2 linked regions of the Undibacterium sp. KW1 genome follow. The protein of the gene in region 1 interacts with the protein of each later gene in a pairwise test. Links are inferred from orthologs where the notes say so. Each region holds a gene or a part of one and is shown on either strand. Other genes may lie near its edges.

Evidence for each region.
Region 2: the proteins of bioB (region 1) and UNDKW_RS29520 interact in binary tests that used the Escherichia coli proteins (3 or more experiments, as listed by UniProt). The link is inferred for Undibacterium sp. KW1 from one-to-one orthologs.

What each region holds. Positions count from the first base shown.
Region 1 is NZ_AP018439.1:5,958,259-5,968,827, forward strand. The notes cover bases 2,991-5,843. They hold bioB (biotin synthase BioB), read right to left. Parts: upstream 5,005-5,843; coding sequence 3,976-5,004; downstream 2,991-3,975. Other genes in these bases: UNDKW_RS26935 (acetyl/propionyl/methylcrotonyl-CoA carboxylase subunit alpha), read right to left, coding at 2,991-3,840; bioD (dethiobiotin synthase), read right to left, coding at 5,017-5,712; bioF (8-amino-7-oxononanoate synthase), read right to left, coding at 5,712-5,843. Outside these bases: UNDKW_RS26925 (hypothetical protein), read right to left, coding at 1-389; UNDKW_RS26930 (pyridoxine 5'-phosphate synthase), read right to left, coding at 677-1,405; more of UNDKW_RS26935, read right to left, coding at 1,840-2,990; more of bioF, read right to left, coding at 5,844-6,977; bioA (adenosylmethionine--8-amino-7-oxononanoate transaminase), read right to left, coding at 6,974-8,311; UNDKW_RS26960 (DUF1569 domain-containing protein), read right to left, coding at 8,355-8,891; UNDKW_RS26965 (enoyl-CoA hydratase/isomerase family protein), read right to left, coding at 8,953-9,732; UNDKW_RS26970 (hypothetical protein), read right to left, coding at 9,777-10,247; UNDKW_RS26975 (carboxyl transferase domain-containing protein), read right to left, coding at 10,263-10,569. UniProt on the Escherichia coli protein: Catalyzes the conversion of dethiobiotin (DTB) to biotin by the insertion of a sulfur atom into dethiobiotin via a radical-based mechanism.
Region 2 is NZ_AP018439.1:6,542,463-6,552,979, forward strand. What follows is about bases 4,337-7,137. They hold UNDKW_RS29520 (class II glutamine amidotransferase), read right to left. Parts: upstream 6,233-7,137; coding sequence 5,441-6,232; downstream 4,337-5,440. Other genes in these bases: UNDKW_RS29515 (LysR family transcriptional regulator), read right to left, coding at 4,518-5,444; UNDKW_RS29525 (YciI family protein), read left to right, coding at 6,322-6,618; UNDKW_RS29530 (hypothetical protein), read left to right, coding at 6,780-7,115. In the rest of the region: UNDKW_RS29495 (ABC transporter ATP-binding protein), read left to right, coding at 1-1,095; UNDKW_RS29500 (ABC transporter permease), read left to right, coding at 1,088-2,155; UNDKW_RS29505 (ABC transporter permease), read left to right, coding at 2,162-3,082; UNDKW_RS29510 (BMP family ABC transporter substrate-binding protein), read left to right, coding at 3,154-4,311; UNDKW_RS29535 (helix-turn-helix transcriptional regulator), read right to left, coding at 7,173-7,889; UNDKW_RS29540 (cytochrome P450), read left to right, coding at 7,977-9,182; UNDKW_RS29545 (antibiotic biosynthesis monooxygenase), read left to right, coding at 9,179-9,523; UNDKW_RS29550 (DUF6058 family natural product biosynthesis protein), read left to right, coding at 9,547-10,251.

The sequences.
Region 1 (10,569 bases):
GTTGCAGGCAACACCTTTTCCAGTTCATCTGCTACCTGGTCCAGCAAGGCCAGCATCTTGGTAGGAACCAGAGGATGCAATAAATGATATTTGCCAGGCTGTGCCTTGCCTGCATTGGAAATGAATACCGTTGCAGGTTCGGGGATACTGCGTGTTTCTATAAGTTCCTGTAAAGCTGCCCTGGCCTGGTTATTATCCGGATCGAGTATGACGATATCCGGGTCGCCAGCCTGGCTGGCATCGAACAAGGCATAGGAATGCCTGCGTCCACTCGCCATGGTCAGGCTAAGCACGCTGCGCACCAGACGCAATTCATACTCAGACAAACCGAACACACTAATCAGAATTTTTTTAGAAGCGCAGGGGAGCGCCGTAGAGATGCTGTTCATGAGCACATGCCTCTTAACGAAAAACCGCCTATGCGGAATACGGTACCTGGCTGCCCTGCCGTGTTTAGCGAGGGCCCTGTAGTTTTGCGTCCCACGCTTTCGGGTGGTTTGCCTTTAAACAACGCTCACATTCTCACTATGGATTATCTCTTGTACATAGTGAAGAACATCAGCCACAGTGCTTCGTGTGAAGCACCGTTACCCCAATGTAGTTCAAGAATTTGCAGGCTTCAAGGAAAAAGTTAACATTTTTTTGCTTTTCTTTTTCCTTGCAAAAGGTACAAATTTCAGCCGCGCTGGCAAATTTTTGCATACTTTGTCAGCACCTCAACCATGCCCTGCTCCAGGCATTCGACGATGACTGCATGGCCTATGGATACTTCGAGTATGCCGGGTATGGTCAGGAACCTGGCCAGGTTGTCCAGATTCAGATCATGCCCGGCATTGACGCCCAGACCTGCATCCTGGGCACGTTTGGCGGCGGCGGCAAAGCCTTGCAATATCTGTTCACCTTTTGCTGTGCCAAAGTGCTCTGCATAGGGCTCTGTATATAATTCGACACGGTCGGCACCGAGTTCTTTGGCCAGATGCATGTCCTGATTGTCGTAATCAATAAACAGGCTGCTGCGTATGCCCAGCGCCCTGAGTTCAGCCAGCACGGGGCGCAAGAATTCAGCATCCTTGCGCAAGTCCCAGCCATGGTCAGAAGTCAGCTGGTCCGGAGCATCCGGCACCAGCGTGCATTGCGCAGGCTTGTTGCGCTTCACGACGTCGAGGAATTCTGGTGCCGGATAACCCTCTACATTCAATTCCACGCCACGCGCCTGACACAGCACACCCAGAGTTTCCACATCACTATACCGCGCATGCCTTTGATCCTGACGCGGATGCAGGGTAATGCCATGTGCACCGAGGTCCAGGCAGCGGGCAGCAAAGGCTTGCACATCAGGATAATTACGGCCACGTGAATTGCGCAGCAAGGCGATTTTGTTGATGTTGATGGAGAGTGCGGTCATGGTGATTCCAAAGTCTGGGCAAGGTAATGAAAAATTGCTGGAACAATTTTCTGTTCAGGTATTCATCATGGACTTGCTTGCGTGTTTGTACAAGTAACACAGCGGGGTGATTTGTTGGTTCATCTGTTTTTTTATAACTAACACTCATCTGATGAAATGCGATTAAAACTCCCTCCCCTTCAAGGGGATGTCGTCGGGGTTTCACAAAGCTAGCTTTGTGCCGACAGAATCCAAGTCGCTTGCAAGCGGCGCGGTGGACGGGTTGGGGTGGGGATGGGTTTCGGTTAATGAAACACTTAATTAATTTGCGAAGGAAACCCGTCCCCATCCCCGCCTTCCCCTTGAAGGGGAAGGAGTGTATTCACATTTTTTTGCTACTCTATAAAAAAGCCAGCACAACTGTGCTGGCTTTACGGTACAAACTCCAGGCAAGCTTACTGCTGGAAAGCCAGCAACTGCGCACCCTCAGCCACCTGGTCACCAATCGCATACAAGACTTCATCAATGACACCATCATGCGGTGCAGAGATCGTGTGCTCCATCTTCATCGCTTCCATGATCAGCAGGGCATCGCCCTTCTTCACTTCCTGTGTCTTGTTGACGAGCACGGCAACGATCTTGCCTGGCATGGGCGCTGTCAGGCGGCCAGCTTCAGCCTCGGCTTCACCGGCATGCGCCAACGCATCTATGTAATGCAGGTCAGTGTGCCTACCCTGGCTGAACACATGGAAATGCTCACCATCGCGTACCACCGTAGCAGCCACGGTCTGGTCGGCGATCTTGATGACAATATCATTTTCATGCGCGAGTGCCAGCCTGACTTGTGCTGTCGCTGTACCGGCCTGTACTTGCCAACCGTCTGCCAGGTAAGTCACCTGCACTTCATGCGTCTGTTCTTCTTCCGTGAACTGCAGGCTACGTTGCATGAGGCTGTTCATGCGCCAGCCATGGCTGGATTGCCATGGGTCGCTGCTACCGTTTGTGGATTTTTCTGAGTTCAACAGGGACACAACCGCCAGCGCCAGCGTCGTCAGGTTCGCTGCTACTGGTGCCGGGAACAGTTCTGCCTGATTACGTTCTATCAGACCAGTATCCAGGTCTGCGCCAGAAAAGGCCGTGCTGGTGACCAGGCGCGACAGGAAGGCGATATTGCTGTTCAAACCGACGATCTGGTATTGCGCCAGCGCCTGCGCCATGCGGGCCAGTGCTTCTTTCCTGTCCTTGCCCCAGACTATCATCTTGGCGATCATGGGGTCATAGAAAGGTGAAATCGTATCGCCTTCACGCACGCCGCTATCGATACGGAAAGCCGCCGGATCTGTCGCGCCACCAAGTTCAAAATTCACTGCAACAGGGGTGCGAGCATGACGCAAAGTACCTATCGATGGCAGGAAACCTTTTTCAGGATTTTCTGCATAAACACGTGCTTCTATGGCGTGACCGTGGATCTGCAATTCGCTTTGTTGCAGCGGCAGTTTTTCACCGGCAGCAACACGTAATTGCCATTCAACCAAGTCAGTACCGGTGATCATTTCTGTCACCGGATGTTCAACCTGCAGACGGGTATTCATTTCCATGAAGTAGAAAGAACCATCCTGGTTGGCGATGAATTCCACCGTACCGGCACCCACATAACCAACTGCTTTTGCCGCAGCTACGGCGGCATCACCCATGGCAGCGCGGCGTTCTGCCGTCATGCCTGGAGCTGGCGCTTCTTCCAAAACTTTTTGATGGCGGCGCTGCACCGAGCAATCGCGCTCAAACAAATAAACGCAATTGCCGTGGGTATCAGCAAATACCTGGATTTCTATATGACGTGGTCTTTGCAGATATTTTTCTGCCAGCACTTTGTCATCGCCAAAAGAGTTGATGGCTTCACGTTTGCAGGATGCCAGTGCATCCTTGAAGTCTGCCGATTTTTCAATGACACGCATACCCTTGCCACCACCACCGGCACTGGCTTTCAGCAAGACCGGATAACCGATACGGTCAGCCTCGGTATGCAAAAAATCAGCATCCTGGTTATCGCCATGGTAGCCAGGTACCAGCGGCACATTGGCTTTTTCCATCAGGGATTTTGCCGCAGACTTGCTGCCCATGGCCTCTATCGCCGAGGCTGGCGGGCCTATGAAGGCAATGCCATTCTTGGCACAGGCTTCAGCAAATTCACTGTTTTCTGACAGGAAGCCATAGCCCGGGTGTATCGCCTGCGCACCCGTCGCCAGTGCGACTTGTATGATCTTGTCGGCACGCAGATAACTTTCCTTGGCGGCAGCAGGGCCTATCAATACTGCCTCATCACAAACAGCGACATGCTTGGCATTAGCATCGGCTTCGGAATACACAGCGACAGTCTTGATGCCCATGCGGCGTGCGGTAGCAGCAACACGGCAAGCAATTTCGCCACGGTTGGCGATAAGGATTTTGGTAAACATGTCTCTAACCTTTTGGGTGGATGTATCTACGATAATTGACTACGATTTTCATCAGAGAAAAGCACATGCCTTTCTCTGTGTCTCCATTTTTTCTCTGTGCACTCTGTGCTGAAGATTTGCGGTTTAAGGTTTTAATCAGGAGCAACTACCCGCTTTAGCCTCAACCTTGCCACGCGTCTTCAAGCCCAGTTTGTCGAGCAGTACACGATCATCCTGCGCTTCAGGGTTAGCCGTAGTCAGCAATTTATCGCCGTAGAAAATCGAATTCGCGCCAGCCAAAAAGCACATGGCCTGCACTGCCTCACCCATCTGACGACGGCCAGCAGACAGGCGCACACGCGCCTTGGGCATGGTGATACGGGCAACAGCTATCGTGCGTACAAATTCCAGCGGATCAAGAGGGTCCAGGCCATGCAAAGGCGTGCCTTCTACCTGCACCAGATGATTGACAGGCACGGATTCTGGATAGGGATTCAGGTTCGCCAGTTGCGCGATCAGGCCCGCGCGCTGGCGGCGTGATTCACCCATGCCGACGATGCCACCACAACAGACTTTGAGGCCAGCGCTGCGTACATGGCCCAGGGTATCGAGCCTGTCCTGGTAATCGCGGGTGGAAATCACATTGCTGTAAAACTCAGGGGCGGTATCGAGATTGTGATTGTAATAATCTAGACCCGCATCTTTCAAACGCTGTGCCTGCTCTTCCTTGAGCATGCCCAGAGTAGCGCAGGTTTCCAGACCCATGGCCTTGACTTCGCGCACCATGGTTTCTACTTTTTCCATGTCGCGGTCTTTAGGTGAACGCCATGCTGCGCCCATGCAAAAACGGGTTGCGCCGTTTTCGCGAGCTGCTTTGGCGGCATCCAGCACTTCGCGCACATCCAGCATTTTCTTGGCTTCTACGCCAGTGTCATAACGTGCCGCTTGCGGACAATAGCCGCAGTCTTCTTCGCAACCACCGGTCTTGATGGACAAGAGTGTCGCCAGTTCTACATCACCATCAGGGAAGTTGGCGCGATGTGCAGTTTGCGCCCGGAACATCAAGTCATTGAAGGGCAAATCAAACAGGGCCAGTACTTCATCCACGGGCCAGGTCTCGGCTTCTATCTTCTTGACCGGTGGCTGGAATTGCATGGCTTGCAAAGTCGTATCAGTAGCTTGCATCTTTGTTTCCTTTTACTTCAATTGACTCAAATCCAGATACGAGGCAGCGACTTTTGCCTTCTCGTGATCAGGAACATTCAAACGGGGAATATGCCCCAGCATGGGTGCTGCTATGCGTTCACGCAGGGCGGCAATATTTTCTTGCGGGTACAGCATGTTGGCATCAACGGTATTGGCAACCCAGCCTGCCAGCCTCAGACCGCGGGCGGCGATGGCTTCGACTGTGAGCAACGCATGATTGATGCAACCGAGGCGCATGCCAACCACCAGTATCACTGGCAAACCCAGGGCTTGTGCCATGTCAGCCGTTGTCACTTGCGCATTCAGGGGCACACAAAAACCGCCTACGCCTTCCACTACCACGGCATCTGCCTGTTCACGCAACTGCTGATAGCTGCTGACGATATGCGGCAGCTCTATCTTTACATGCTCCAGCTCCGCCACGATATGCGGCGCTGCCGGTGTCTGCATCAGGTAAGGACATACCAAAGCCAGCTCTGCCTTGACACTGGCAGCCGCAACCAGCACATCGACATCTTCATTATGCAAGATACCGTCACGCATTTCTGCACCAGCGGCGATCGGTTTCATGCCCACGCTTCGCAAACCTTGCTCCTGCATTGCATGTAGCAGCGCAGCGCTGACCAGGGTCTTGCCTATCTCGGTATCAGTGCCGGTCAAGAAAAAGTCATGCTGCCGTTTTTGCATCAGGCCACCTCAGCAAAACACTGGGCCACATAACTCATCTGGTCGAGGCGGTTAATCGCCTGCACCAGTTGCAGGACCTGGATTTCTGTATGCGCAGCAGACAGAGTCACGCGCAGGCGAGCCGTCCCAACAGGCACGGTAGGTGGGCGTATCGCCCCTACCCACAGCCCCTGGTCCATGAGGTTGCCAGCCACTCTTAGCATGGCGGCATTGTCACCAATGAGTACAGGTTGTATCGCAGTGTCCGATGGCATGCCTTGCCAGACTTGCAGATGCAGGCCATCGCTAAACAGGCCTATCAGTTTTTGCAGATGTGCACGTCTTTGCTGGCCTTCTTCACCTGCAATGATATCGATGCTGGTCAGCAGTGCATGCGCCAGTGCAGGTGCGGCAGCGGTCGTATAGATATATGCGCGGGCGCGTTGTACCAGCCATTCAATCACGGTAGCATCAGCCGCGACAAAGGCCCCACCGACACCGGCAGCCTTGCCCAGGGTACCCATGTAAACCAGATTCGGTGACTTGATATTCAGGTGCTCCAGCACGCCACGTCCATGCTGGCCCAGCACGCCAAAACCATGGGCATCATCGACGATGAGCCAGGCATCATAGCGCTCGCAAATTGCCAGCAGGGCCCCCAGTTCTGCGATATTGCCATCCATGCTGAAGACGCTGTCGGTGACAACAACCCTGTGCTTGGTCTTGCATTGTTGCAGCATGCGTTCCAGCGCTGTGTAATCGCGGTGCGGAAATACCTGCACGGTGGCACGCGAGAGACGTGCACCATCAATCAGGGAAGCATGGTTCAGGGCTTCAGAAAATACGGTTGTGTCTTTATTGATGGCCAGCGCCGTGATGACCGCCAGATTGGCCATATAGCCCGTGCAGAAATACAGGGTGCGGGCGTTATCAATATGCGGTGAGACAAACTCGGCCAGTCGTTCTTCCAGCACAGCGTGCGCGCGGCTATGGCCGCTGATGAGGTGTGATGCACCACTACCTACACCGTACAGCGCAGCACCTTCCTGCATGGCTTCTGCCAGTTTGGGATGTGCTGCCAGGCCGAGGTAATCATTGCTGCAAAATGCCAGCAAGTCACGGCCATCGACTTTCATGTTTGGTGCTGATGGTGTTTCCACCGTGCGTCTTTGACGCAATAAATGTTTTTGATCCAGCACGGCCAGCTCTTGCTGCAAACCTTGTATCAGGGATTTGCGTTGAGTCGCTATGCGTATGCCTGGATTATTCTTGCTGCCATCTGTCATGCCATTACCTCTTCAAATACCAGTCTGGTTTTATGTGCCAGCAAGCTCATTTCATCCTGCTCAAGGATGTAGGGCGGCATCATATAGACTGTGCGACCTATAGGCCGCATTAATAATTCCTGCTTCAGAGCCGCAGCAAAAAAGCGGCGGGAAAATGTTGCTGCGCGTTCTGCATCATCGACCACCGCATCAAAGGCGAGGATCATGCCTTGCTGGCGGAAGTGGCGCACGCGCGCATCATTTTTCAAATCAACAAAAGCAGTGTTCAAGAATTCTGCTTTGACACGGTTATTTTGCAAGACCTTGTCATCTTCAAATATCGCCAGTGTCGCCAAGGCTGCACGGCATGCCAGTGGATTACCGGTATAGGAATGCGAATGCAAAAAGCCGCGCCTTACATCGGCATCATAAAATGCCTGGTAGACAGCATCCGTCGTCATCACCAGTGACAGCGGTAAATAACCGCCACTGATACCTTTAGACAGGCATAAAAAGTCTGGCCAGATATGCGCTGATTCACAGGCAAAGAAAGTACCGGTGCGGCCACAGCCTACGGCGATTTCATCAGCAATCAGATGCACCTGATACTGGTCGCATAATTCACGCAAACGTTTCAGATAAACAGGGTCGTGCATGGCCATGCCAGTCGCGCATTGCACCAGTGGTTCTATGATGACGGCAGCAATCTTGCCTGCGCGCTCCTGCAATTTTGCTTCCAGTGCAGCGGCTGCACGCAAGGCCACATCGGCAGCAGTTTCACCCGCTTCAGCCAGACGCGCATCCGGTGACGCAACGACATGCGCACGCTGCAACATGGGGCCATAGGCTTCACGGAACAGGCTGACATCAGTTACCGCCAGCGCCCCCACGGTTTCACCATGGTAGCTGCCCTGTATGCAAATAAACTCTTGTTTTTCAGTCTGGCCACCATTGCGCCAGGCATGAAAACTCATCTTCAGGGCGATCTCGACTGCCGATGCACCATCCGACGCATAGAAGCAATGGCCGAGTGCATGATTAGTCAGGGCCGCCAGTTTTTCTGATAATTCGACCACAGGCGCATGGGTAAAGCCGGCCAGCATCGCATGCTCGAGCTTATCAAGCTGGTCTTTCAATTCTGCATTGATACGTGGATTTGCATGGCCAAACAGGTTGACCCACCAAGAGCTGATTGCGTCAAGATAACGCTTGCCTTCCATATCAAACAGCCATGCGCCGCGGCCATGGCTGACGGGTATCAGCGGCACGGTTTCATGATGCTGCATCTGGGTACACGGGTGCCATACATGTTGCAGGCTGCGTGTTACCCAGTCATTTTCTTGATTCAAATTCATTCCAGACAAATTTTACGATTGAAGCTCACATTTCATATCACGTTCAAGCCACGGACTGCGTAGTTTGAATGAGCTTCAAATGATTCTCTATATGCATGACATGAGCCTGGGCAAATTCTGCCTTGCTCAAACTGCCATAAGCAAAATGCGGCTTGATCTCACCCGCATAGTTTTCAAATTTTTGTAATGCCGCAATCAGCATATCGATACCAGCATTGACATCGCCGCTCTCGGCAATTGCTGGCGCACCTGGTATGGGCTCAGTCAGGTTATGCGTCATTGCACCGGCGACTGAAAAAGCATAAAAGGCTGCACTACCTGCCGTTTTCTGAAAGGCTGCCGATTTCATTTCGGGATAACCCGTCATCGAATACTCTATGCTCTGCGCCAGATGCACAAAGACTTTATAAGGCGGCCAACCGGATAGGTTAGCGAGTTTATTCAATTTCAGACTGGCAAGTTTTGCCTGCATCTCTGGTATTGAAGTGAAGATTACTGTCGATTTGCGATAGGTCACCGCGCCCGCTGCGGCCAGCAAAGATACGGCCAGTCCAGTCAATACCAGTCTTCGCTTTGTCATCTTTACCAGCTCCTTTCCACTCTATTCTATTCTTGCGATCCGCTTGATCTTCAAGCCAGATTCAACTTAACCAGTTTGGCTTACGTTTTTCCAGGAAAGAACGTACACCTTCACGACCTTCATCCGATGCGCGTATCTGCGCTATACCTTCTACCGTTGCTGCTATCAGCGCTGGTGTCACTTCACGGCTGGCAACATCCTGTACCAGACGCTTGGCCTGCTTCACTGCATTCGGGCTGTTGCTAACCAGCGCGTTGACAATCTCGGCCACTTTGGCATCCAGTGCCTCGGCCGTCACCACTTCATGAGCAAAACCCGTGCGATGCGCCTCTGCCGCAGTAAAACGCTCGGCAGTGATGAAATAACGGCGCGCCGCGCTTTCACCCATGGCCTTGATAACATACGGCGAAATCGTCGCCGGTATCAGGCCCAGCTTGACTTCACTGAGGCAAAAATTGGCCGTATCTACACTAACCGCAATATCGCAGGCAGCCACCAGCCCCATGCCACCGGCATAGCAATCACCTTGCACTTTGGCAACTACCGGCTTGCTACAGCTATAAATGGTATGCAGCATTTCTGCCAGTTGACCAGCATCCGCGAGGTTTTCCTCATGGGTGTAATCGGCCATCTTTTTCATCCAGTTCAGGTCTGCCCCAGCACAAAAAGCAGGACCATTCGCGGCCAGCACAATAGCACGAATGCTGTCATTCGTATCCAAATCGCGGAAAACCTGGGTGATCTCTGCTATGGTCGTTTCATTAAATGCATTGCGTACATCGGGGCGGTTCAATGTGACTGTGGCCAGATGATTTACAATTTCAATATTCAAGGTTTCCATTTTTTCAATCTTTTCCTTCTTTAACACAGCCTATTTTCACTAGCCTATTTTTTCAAAGGTGCGCACTTGGCACCATTTACAGTCCGGTTAAACATTGGCACGGGAAGCACATTGTTCACGTCTGTCGCATCGACTATACGTGTAGTGCAGGCCCTGCGGCCAGTTAGCGTATCCAGAACATAGACATGATCAGCAATCGGGAAAAAACTGAAATTAGCTTTGCATGAGCTAATGCCTATCAACTCATCATATCCAAATGTTACCAACTTGCCCGCTGGCAGCTTGGTCGCCGTTATATTCGTATGTGCAGCATCATCAATGATAGTTTTTGGACCTGAGCAAGATTCTGCATCATCGTAGATATACAATTTAACACCCGCCCCTTTCGCCGTTGTCATCCTGACCGCAAGATCAGCTACCGCGCCATTTTGCGGTGCTACATATGGTGTAGCCACACAAGCGCTGAGTGCCAGGACAAGGCTGGCCATGAGCAATGAAGGGATATTTTTTTTCATGAATATTGCCTTGGCTTACATGCGGAACACGCCAAACTTCACATCCGGTATCGGTGCATTCAAGGCAGCCGATAAACCCAGGCCCAACACCATGCGGGTATCTGCGGGATCAATCACACCGTCATCCCACAGGCGCGCGGATGCATAGTAAGGATGACCCTGGTGTTCGTACTGCTCCTTGATAGGTTGCTTGAAAGCCGCTTGTTCTTCGGCTGACCAGCTACCGCCCTTGCCTTCAATGCCATCGCGTTTTACTGTCGCCAATACGCTGGCCGCCTGTTCACCGCCCATGACGCTGATACGGGCATTTGGCCACATCCAC
Region 2 (10,517 bases), 590 kb from region 1 along the record:
ACGCCGCAAGCCGTACAAAAACTGTTTGTCACCCTGCGCAAGATTGCTGCTGAGGGTTGCAGCATCCTGTACATCAGCCACAAGCTTGATGAAATCCGTGAACTCTGTCATAACGCCACCGTCATGCGTACAGGCAAAGTCACAGGCCATTGCGACCCGGCGCAGGAAACTGCCGCCAGCCTGTCGCGCATGATGATAGGTGAGGACTTACCTCCATCTGCCCATACAGAGCCAGTCACCCTGGGTGAGTCGCGCTTGTGCATCAGGCAATTGAGCCTGCCCAAGGCACATGCGTTTGCCACTGCACTCGAAGACATACATCTGGAATTATTTGGTGGCGAAATTGTTGGCATCGCTGGTGTATCCGGCAATGGCCAGCAAGAACTGCTGGCCGCATTGTCGGGCGAAGACAGGCGCGCCGCGCCGCAAATGATAGAACTCAAAGGCAAGCCAGTAGGCAACCGCGGCCCTGAGAGCAGGCGCAAGCTGGGCCAGAGCCTGGTGCCGGAAGAGCGCCTGGGCCGTGGCGCAGTACCTGAGATGAGCCTGACTGCCAATATGCTGTTGTCGCACCAGCACGCGCCCTTCATCAGCAAGGGTATGATCAATTTTCGCCATACGATACAGGCAGCGGCAGACATCATCGCCCGCTTCCGTGTCAAGGCTGGTGGGCCTGCGGCACTGGCGCGCAGCCTGTCGGGTGGCAATCTGCAAAAGTTTATTGTGGGTCGTGAAATTACACGCCAGCCCGATGTCTTCATCGTCGCCCAGCCAACCTGGGGTGTTGATGTAGGTGCGGCAGCGCAAATCCATGATGAGATACGCAAGCTCAAGCAGGCGGGTTGCGCGGTGCTGGTGATTTCGGAAGAGCTCGATGAATTGTTTGAATTATGTGACCGCATGCATGTGATCGCTAAAGGCCGTTTGTCGCCATCAATAGCAACTGCCAGTGCGACCAGGGAAAAGATAGGATTGTGGATGAGCGGTTTGTGGGAAGAATGGACAACGGCAGAAACTGTGTCCCTCGGTAAAACCGGTGGCGGTGGCAGCCGCAAAAAGAAACCATACATCAACGAGCGGGGTGAGCATGCTTAAGCTGGAATTGCGCGCTGCCAGCTCGCGCAGCATGGCCTACCTTTCTCCTGTGCTGGCTTTGCTGCTGACGATCTTTTTGGGTGCCCTGTTATTCATGGCACTGGGCAAAAACCCTTTGACTGGCCTGCAGGTATTTTTGATAGAGCCGATACGCAGCAAGACTGCCATCGCCGAATTATTATTGAAGACCACGCCGCTGGTCTTGTGCGCGCTGGGGCTGTCGGTCTGCTATCGCGCCAATGTCTGGAACATCGGTGCCGAGGGACAGTTGATCGCCGGCGGCCTGGCTGCGGGCAGCACCATCTTGTTTTTTGATACCGGCACGCCAGGTTTGTCGGGCGGCATGGTCTTGTTGCTGGCAACCTGCGCGGGGGTGCTTGGTGGCGCTTTATGGGCATCCGTCACTGCCTTGCTGCGTGACCGTTTCAATGCCAATGAGATACTGGTGTCGCTGATGCTGACCTATATCGCGCAATTGCTGCTGATGTATGCCGTCAATGGCCCGCTGAAAGACCCACATGGTATGAACTTCCCGCAGTCCAAGGTGTTTTCCAGCGATTATCTGTTGCCCCACCTGTTCTCGGGCAGCCGCCTGCATATAGGCTTTATCGCCATGCTGGTCGCCAGTGGTTTGATGGCAGTGTTTGTGTATCGCAGCTTTGCTGGTTACCGCTTGACGGTAGGCGGACTGGCACCGCTGGCAGCGCGTTATGCAGGTTTCTCCAGCCGCCGTGCCTTGTGGACATCCTTATTGATATCTGGCGGTTTCGCTGGCATGGCGGGTGCGTTTGAAGTGGCCGGGCCGATAGGGCAGGTCTTGCCGTCCATCTCGCCCGGTTATGGTTTTGCTGCCATCATCGTCGCTTTCATAGGCCGTCTGAATCCCATAGGCACCATCTTTGGTGGCCTGGTGCTGTCGCTGTTTTACCTCGGTGGCGAAATGGCGCAATCGCGCCTGGGCCTGCCTTCTGCCATCACTGGCCTGTTCCAGGGCATGCTGCTGTTTTTGCTGCTCGCTTGCGACACCCTGATCAATTACCGCCTGCGCTGGCAGAAATAAACAATCATGGAAAATTTTGCTGCCCTGATCGCCGCCTCCATCAACTCTGGCACACCCTTACTGATCGCTGCTTTGGGTTTGCTGATCAATGAACGTGCAGGCGTGCTCAATCTTGGTGCCGAGGGTATGATGCTGGTGGCTGCCATCACCGGTTTTGCCGTGGCCCACCAGACCCATCTACCCTGGCTGGGTTTTGTTGCAGGCGCCGTTGCCGGCATGTTGATGGCCTCGCTGTTTGCCTGGCTGGCACTGGTGCTGGCAACCAACCAGGTAGCAACTGGCCTGGCCCTGTCCATCTTTGGTACCGGCCTGTCGGCCTTCATCGGACAGTCATTTGTCGGCCAGTCTTTGCCTGCCGGGCCACATGGCGTCGCCTTTTTATCGGACATCCCCTTCCTCGGCAAAGCCTTTTTTGATCAGCATCTGGCCGTGTATTTTGGCCTTTTGCTGTGTGCAGGCATCATCTGGTTCCTGCAACGCAGCCGTGCTGGCCTGGTCTTGAAGGCGGTCGGGGAATCGCCAGAATCTGCCCATGCACTGGGTTACCCCGTGCGCAAGATACGTTATCTGGCGCTGCTGTTCAGTGGAGCTTGCTGTGGTATCGCCGGGGCTTACCTGTCTGTCGTGTATACACCGATGTGGGTGGAAGGCCTGGTCGCCGGGCGTGGCTGGATCGCACTGGCGCTGACGACTTTTGCCACCTGGCGTCCGGCACGGGTCTTGCTGGGTGCTTTACTGTTTGGCAGCGTGACGATCTTGCAGTTCCATTTCCAGGCGATAGGCATTGCCATCCCCTCGGAAATTTTATCCATGCTGCCCTATTTGGCAACGATTATCGTGCTGGTGCTGATCTCGCGTAACCCTGACTGGATACGCCTGAACATGCCAGCCTCCCTGGGCAAGCCTTTCCGCCCGGGGTCTGCTTAAGTATTGATAGAGATGTCATTTGCTGTGCGTTTTTTTGATTACAACTGAAATTCAGACGAAGGAAGCTACCCATGAAAATTACCCGCAGAAAAACCCTGGCAGCCGCGCTGTCCCTGGCTATTGTCGGTCTTGCTGGTTGTGGCCAGAAAGAAGAAAACAAATCCGCCAGCGCCAGCGCAGCAGCGCCTGCACCAGCCAGTACCGCTGCCGCACCTGCTGCGGCAGAACCGCTGAAAGTCGCTTTCGTCTATGTAGGCCCGGTCGGTGACGCAGGCTGGACTTATGCCCACGATGCAGGCCGCAAGGCAGTGGAAGCCAAGTTTGGCGACAAGGTGAAAACCAGCTTCGTTGAAAACATTCCTGAAAGTGCCGCCGATGCAGAACGCGTCTTCCGCGACCTGGCCACACAGGGTAACAAAGTCATCTTCGGCACCACCTTCGGTTACATGGAAGCCATGCTCAAAGTCGCCAAGGATTTCCCCGATGTGAAGTTTGAACACGCCACCGGCTATAAAACTGCTGAAAATCTCGCGCAATATGATGTGCGTACTTACGAAGGCGCCTACCTCGCCGGTATCGCTGCTGGCAAGATGAGCAAGTCTGGCAAGCTCGGTGTGGTCGCCTCCCTGCCTATTCCTGAAGTGCTGCGCAATATCAATTCCTTCACCCTCGGTGCCCGCTCTGTGAATCCCAAAGCCACCACCAAGGTAGTCTGGGTCAATAAATGGTTTGACCCAGGCAAGGAACGCGAAGCCGCCACCACCCTGATAGGCCAGGGCGTTGATGTGCTCATGCAAAACACTGACTCTGCCGCCGTCGTGCAAACTGCAGAAGAAAAAGGCGCATATGCCTTTGGCTGGGACAGCGACATGAGCAAGTTCGGCGCCAAAGCCCACCTGGCAGCATCCGTCATCGACTGGGGTGTGTATTACACCAAGCGCGTCGATGAAGTGCTCAACAAAACATGGAAATCAGACACCACCTGGTGGGGCCTCAAAGAAAACATGATAGACCTCAAAGCCTTCAACGCAAGCCTGTCAGACGAAGTCAAGAAACTCATCGCCGACAAACGCCAGGGCGTCATTGACGGCACGGGCCCGATCTGGAAAGGACCTATCAAGGACAATACCGGTAAGGAAGTACTGGGCAAGGATGCGGTGGCGGATGACAAGTTCCTGCATGACATCAAGTTTTATGTCGAGGGTGTTGAAGGGAAAGTGCCGGGTTGATGTAGGGAAAACCTTTAGCGTACGCTATGTTTTAGTTCCCTCCCTTTCAAGGGGAGGGTTAGGGTGGGGATGGTTTTCGGTTAATTAACCTATAATCAAATTGTTAGGGAACCCCATCCCAACCCAACCTTCCCCTTCAAGGGGAAGGAGTCACTTTAATCCCACTTTGCCGGGCTAAGGTTCATCAACCAAGCTACGCGAGTGCTTTACACCATCACCTTAGCCGAAGCCTCTGCCACTATCCTTCGTAACCATTGCACCTCCGCCGCCGCATGCGCACGTTCATGCCAGAGCATGAAGAACTTCATCTTGGGTACGGTAATCGGCATGGGCAAGACTTCTATCGGCCAGTCTTTCGAGCATTGCACGGCGAAGCTGCGGCTGGTGGTGAAGATGAGATCGGTGCGTGAGAGTACATAGGGCACCATGCCGAAGTAGGGGATGGTCATCTGTATCTTGCGCTTCAGACCCTGCTCTGCGAGCGCGCTATCGATGATGCTGCGGTGGCCCATCATGTAGGGCGTGGGGGCGAGGTGAGCCATTTCCAGGTAATACTTGATCGACAAACCCTTGCTGACTACCGGGTGTTTACGGTTGACCATGCACACTACTTCATCTTCAAACAATTGTGCCAGATGCAGATGAGGTGGCAAGTCTGGCCAGTTGCCGATGACGCAATCAAGCTCACCACTTTCGAGACCAGCGGCATAGTCAAAACCGGCATTCAGGGCATGTACGGTCAGGCCAGCATTGGGAGCTTGTTCGCGCAGTTTTTCAATAATCAGTGGAATCAGCAGAGCGCTCAGGTAATCCGGTGCACCGAGCTGGAATATGCGCTGGCTCGAAGCAGGCATGAAAGCCGGTGCCGGGCTGGCGATGCTTTCCAGTACATTCAAACCCTGGCGAGCCAGCAACAAGAGTTCTTCACCACGCTCGGTCGCGGTCATGCCATTCTTGCCACGCACCAGGATGGCGTCTCCGGTAATTTCGCGCAGGCGTTTCAGCATATTGCTGATGGCGGGTTGTGATTGCCCCAGCTTCATCGCGGTGCGGGTGACGCTGCGCTCGGTCAGCAGGGTATGCAAGACACGCAAGAGATTGGTGTCGAGCTGATCGACCAGGCGCTGGTTCATGCCGCAACCCCTGGCTGGGGCAAAGCCAATACATCACCATCCACAAATACCAGCATCTGGCCAGCTTCACATTGCGTCCAGCTTTCATTCGTGGTCAGGGGTTCGGTAACGATGATGGCGACCTTGTCGGCTGGCGTAGTGACTTGAGAAAAATCCACAGCCACGTCTTCATCCGTCAAGGCGGCTGTGCTGAAGGGATGCTGGCGCACGATGTAGTACAGCTTGGTCGAACAATGGGTGAACAGGGCTTCGCCATTCGACAGCATCATGTTGAAAGTACCATAGCTGGCGATTTCTGCCGTAATCTCATACATGAACAGCGCCAATTGTTGCACAGATGGTAATTGCTCGCCAAAATGGCGGCGCATACGTTGCAACAGGTAACAGAATGCCCGTTCACTGTCGGTATTGCCCACCGGCTGGAAGCTGCCATCCAGCACGGGTGAAAATTCCTTCAGATCGCCATTATGGGCAAATACCCAGTAACGTCCCCAGCATTCACGTACAAAAGGGTGACAGTTTTCCAGGCTGACCTGGCCCTGCGTGGCCTTGCGTATGTGGGCGATGACATTCCTGGATTTGATGGGATAACGTTTGATGAGCTCAGCCACCGGTGATTCTACCGCTGACTGGTGATCAACAAACAGGCGTACGCCGCTGCCTTCAAAGAAAGCGATACCCCAGCCGTCCTTGTGCTCGTCCGTCAAACCACCGCGTGTTGCAAACCCGGTAAAACTGAAAACGATATCAGTCGGGGTATTGCAGTTCATTCCTAGTAATTGACACATGATGCATATAGTGAAAACAGTTTGCACATACCTTACCATAGGCAAACCCACTTATTATTCCCATCTTTATAAGATTTTGAAGTTTGCTTATGTTATTTGTTGTCAGATTTACCGACAAAACAACGATGCGCCATGTCCGCACCGACTATATGGCTGCTCACATAGACTGGCTGGCAGCGCGTCAGGCACAAATCAAGGTGGCCGGCTCATTGCGCCATGATGCCAATGACTACCCCATAGGTGCTTTATGGATCATCGAAGCCAAAGACCGGGCGGAAGTGGAAAACCTGTGGCGAACTGACCCTTTCTGGCTTCACGGTATGCGCGAAAGTGTGGAAATTTTGCACTGGTCCAAGGCATTTCCAGAGGCGATGGTGGCAATTTGAGGCAGTCTTCAGGGGGCTTTTACTATTTTGATAGCAAGTTGGCAGTGAGCTCACAACATGCCCGTGGTAAATGTTTTACATTTTGACCGTGGACTAAGTTGATATTGAAGCCGATAATAATCTGTGAGACCTGATATCAGGTGAACAAAGGATGGATAATCATGCACAATTTCAGCACTGATGCCTTATTGCTGGCCGTACCCGAATTAAAGGATGTTGCGCCCAAACACTACCCTGAGCTGGTATTGCTGGCAGCGCAGAAAACATTCAAGACACGCAAGCCATTCTGGCGTGAATTCCTGACAGGCCTGACAATATTTGCGGCTGTTTATCTGTCCAACCGTATCGCTGCTCCAGACTCGATATGGATCAGCTGCGTGCTGACTGTGGGCCTGGCTCTTGTTTCCATGTTTGCGATAGACCTGGTGTACTTCCGCAAGTTAAAGCCTGCGATCATAGACCGCCTTGCCAAGATCAAGCTGGGTACAAAAGAATAAGCCGAATAAACCAAATAAGCCAAATAAGCCGAATAAGCGAAGCGCAGGTTCCCAGCTTCAGGTTTTTATGGCAAACACTTTTTGAAACTCACGTTTGCCCTTGCTGGTCAGTGCCAGTGCCCGGCTATCAAGATCACGCTCCAGCCAGGCGCGGTTCAGCAGCAAATTCAATAAAGCCGCGCCCAAAGCGCCACCCAGATGTGGTGTGCGCTCACTCCAGTCCAGGCAGGAACAGGCGAAACGCCGTCTGGCCTTGCGGGTAGCAGCAATATCCAGCCCCAGTTCTTCCAGGCCCTTGCTGCCTGCTGTTGTCAATTCATAAGCGGTTTCTTCGCCTTCTACTGGCCTGATCCAGTCTTGATGCATCAGGTAATCATGCACACCCACTGCCACCTCGCCCGCCATATGGTCATAGCAGGTACGCGCCTTGCGCAGCCGGTCTGGTGTATTCGGTACAAAGCGTGACTTGGGCAAACCGGCGATCAGCAACAGCGATTCCAGTGCAATTGCCACTTCATTACTGGCAAGCTGGTAATAGCGGTGCTTGCCCTGCGCCACCACGTTCACCAGATGCTGTTCCAGCAATTTGCTCAAATGCACACTGGCAGTGGAGGGGCTGACCTCTGCCACGGCAGCCAGCTCGGTACTGGTACGGGCGCGCCCGTCCATCAGGCTGCACAGCATGCGCGAGCGCGCAGGCTCGGCAATGGCCCCGGCCAGCTTGGCTAACTGGGTATCGGCGTATTCTATATGGGTGGAATTTTCTGCATTCATAGTTTGATGGTAAGCGAATTGTTCAATGCAAACAAGTCCTATACTGCATTTCATTACTTAGCCACCAAACTTAGCATTAAGCCTGCCATGACACAGAAAATCTCTATCCTAAATTCCGCTTGCCACCCAGACCCCTATCCGTATTACGCCAGCCTGCGTGCAGGGCCAGCGCTGGTTTTTGATACCGAACTCAAATGCTGGATTGCCAGCCGGGCCGCTATAGTGCAACAAGTACTCGAATCTCCGGCCTGCGCCGTCAGGCCGGTGACAGAACCCGTGCCGCGCAATATTGCAGGTGGCACAGCGGGAGAAATATTTTCACATCTGGTACGCATGAATGAAGGTCAGGCGCATGCAGTGCCAAAACAAGTCATACAAAGCTCGCTACGCAAGCTCGATTTGTCTGGCGTCGCTGCATATACACAGCAGCATGCTGCCGAGCTCGCCAGCAAATATGATCTCACTACCGGAAACGGGCTGACACAATACCTGTTAGCCTTGCCCATCCATGTCATGGGCAGCATATTGGGATTTGAAGAAAATGCTTTACCCGATCTGGCAAACTGGATGGCAGATTTCGTGCGTTGTCTTTCTCCCTTGAGTACTGCAGAACAAATTGATGCGGCACATGTGGCGGCAAAGACTTTGCAAAGCAGCTTTCGCCAGTTGCTACAAGACAGCCAGGCAAAACCGCATGGATTTTTGGCCGACCTGCAAAGCGAAGCTGAGCTATGTGGCTGGCAGCATGCTGACGGCATTTTGTCCAACCTCATAGGCTTGCTGTCGCAAACTTATGAAGCCACTGCCGGCCTGGCTGGCAACAGCCTCACCGCGTTGCAAACTCACTCTGACATACTGAAAAGCCTGCGTGAGGCTGGGGCTGACTTGCCACAAAAATTAGACCAACTGATAGCCGAGGTGGTACGCCATGACGCATCAGTGCAAAACACCAGACGCTTCGTCACTCAGACTTGCGAAATCGGCGGTCAGGCTTTGCAAGCAGGCGATGTCATCGTCGTCTTGCTGGCGGCTGCCAACCGTGATGCGGCAGTCAATCCTGATCCTGATATTTTGCAACTGAGCAGGCCAGACAGAAAAGTCTTCACCTTTGGCTACGGTCGCCACGCCTGCCCTAGTCAGCACATTGCAGAACAAATCACCGTCAATTGCCTGCATCACTTGCTAAACATGCCTGCATTTGATTTCACTACCTTGCGCTGGGCATACCGGCCTTCACTGAATGGTCGCATCCCCATATTCACACAGAATATACAAAACCAGGAGAACACATGATCGCCGTAATTTTTGAAGTCATCCCGCATGCAGAAAACAGGCAGGAATACCTGGATATCGCAGCAGGACTTGCACCCTTGCTCAGGGAGATGGATGGCTTCATTTCCATAGAACGTTTTCAGAGTCTGATTGACCCCGGCAAGATTTTGTCCCTGTCATTCTGGCGCGATGAAGCGGCAGTCGCCAACTGGCGCAATACCGAAGAGCACCGGGCGGCGCAGTCGCAAGGACGCGGTCATGTCTTTGCAGGCTATCGTCTGCGCATCGCGTCTGTCGTGCGCGACTATGGTTTGCTGGAACGTGAGCAGGCACCGGCAGACAGCCGCCAGGTGCATGGCTAATTCAATTCATCCAGGAACTCAAAATGTCAGCACTTGATCTTTACCTGAAAAAACACTACCTGAACAAAGTACAGTTTGCTGCTGCCTGCCTATGCACAGAGGCAGATATTGATGCACTGATACAGGCTCAGTTATTGGCTGCACCATCCTATGTCGTCACTGACGATGCAAAAATTCACTCTGCTGTTTTTGGTGAGATGGATGCAGTCAATACCAGCGCTGGCGCTTATTTTCATCCGGCCAATGCAGTCTGGTATACGCTTGCATTGCAGCTTATCGATAAGCATGGTCTAAACGCCGCGCCAGCTATCCTGAAAGAAAATTTCATCAGGGATTTTATTGCTGCGCTGACCGAGATGCATCACAGCACATGGCGTCTGGATGATTGTTTTACTGCAGACGGCCAGCCTGTCGTTTCTGGCCTCATGCAACGTGCAGAATTTTCGTGGCAGCATTTTTTGCTGGGTACTTTTGGTCTTTGTGTCGCCCATCCTGTTTCTGTCTCAGCGATAGTGTGCAAAGAAATACTGCAGGAAAAACTCGCCCATCTTAGCGACAATGGCAGCAAGGAAAATTTTACTTCTGCCGAAGCAAAAGCATTGCTGCCTGTTGTTGATGCTTTTGCAGAAGCCGCCATGTGGTTTTCACCAGCAGAATATCCACGCTGCAGCCGCAAACGTCTGGTGGATGATTTACGGCCACGCCTGCAAGCTGCCATGGCGGCATAAATGATGGGCAGGCTGTCTGCTCTACTTGCCCTACCTGTCCTATTTCTTATTTACCTATACAAAAGCGCGAGAAAATCACACCCAGCAAATCGTCAGACGTAAATTCACCCGTGATGCTGTTCAAGCGGTCTTGTGTCAGACGCAGTTCTTCGGCAAACAAATCCAGCGACTGGTCATTTTGCGCTGCATACTCTGCCGCGTTTTGCAGATGCTCATGCGCATGCTTGAGGGCGATCAAGTGGCGTTCACGTGCCAGGTACAGCGAC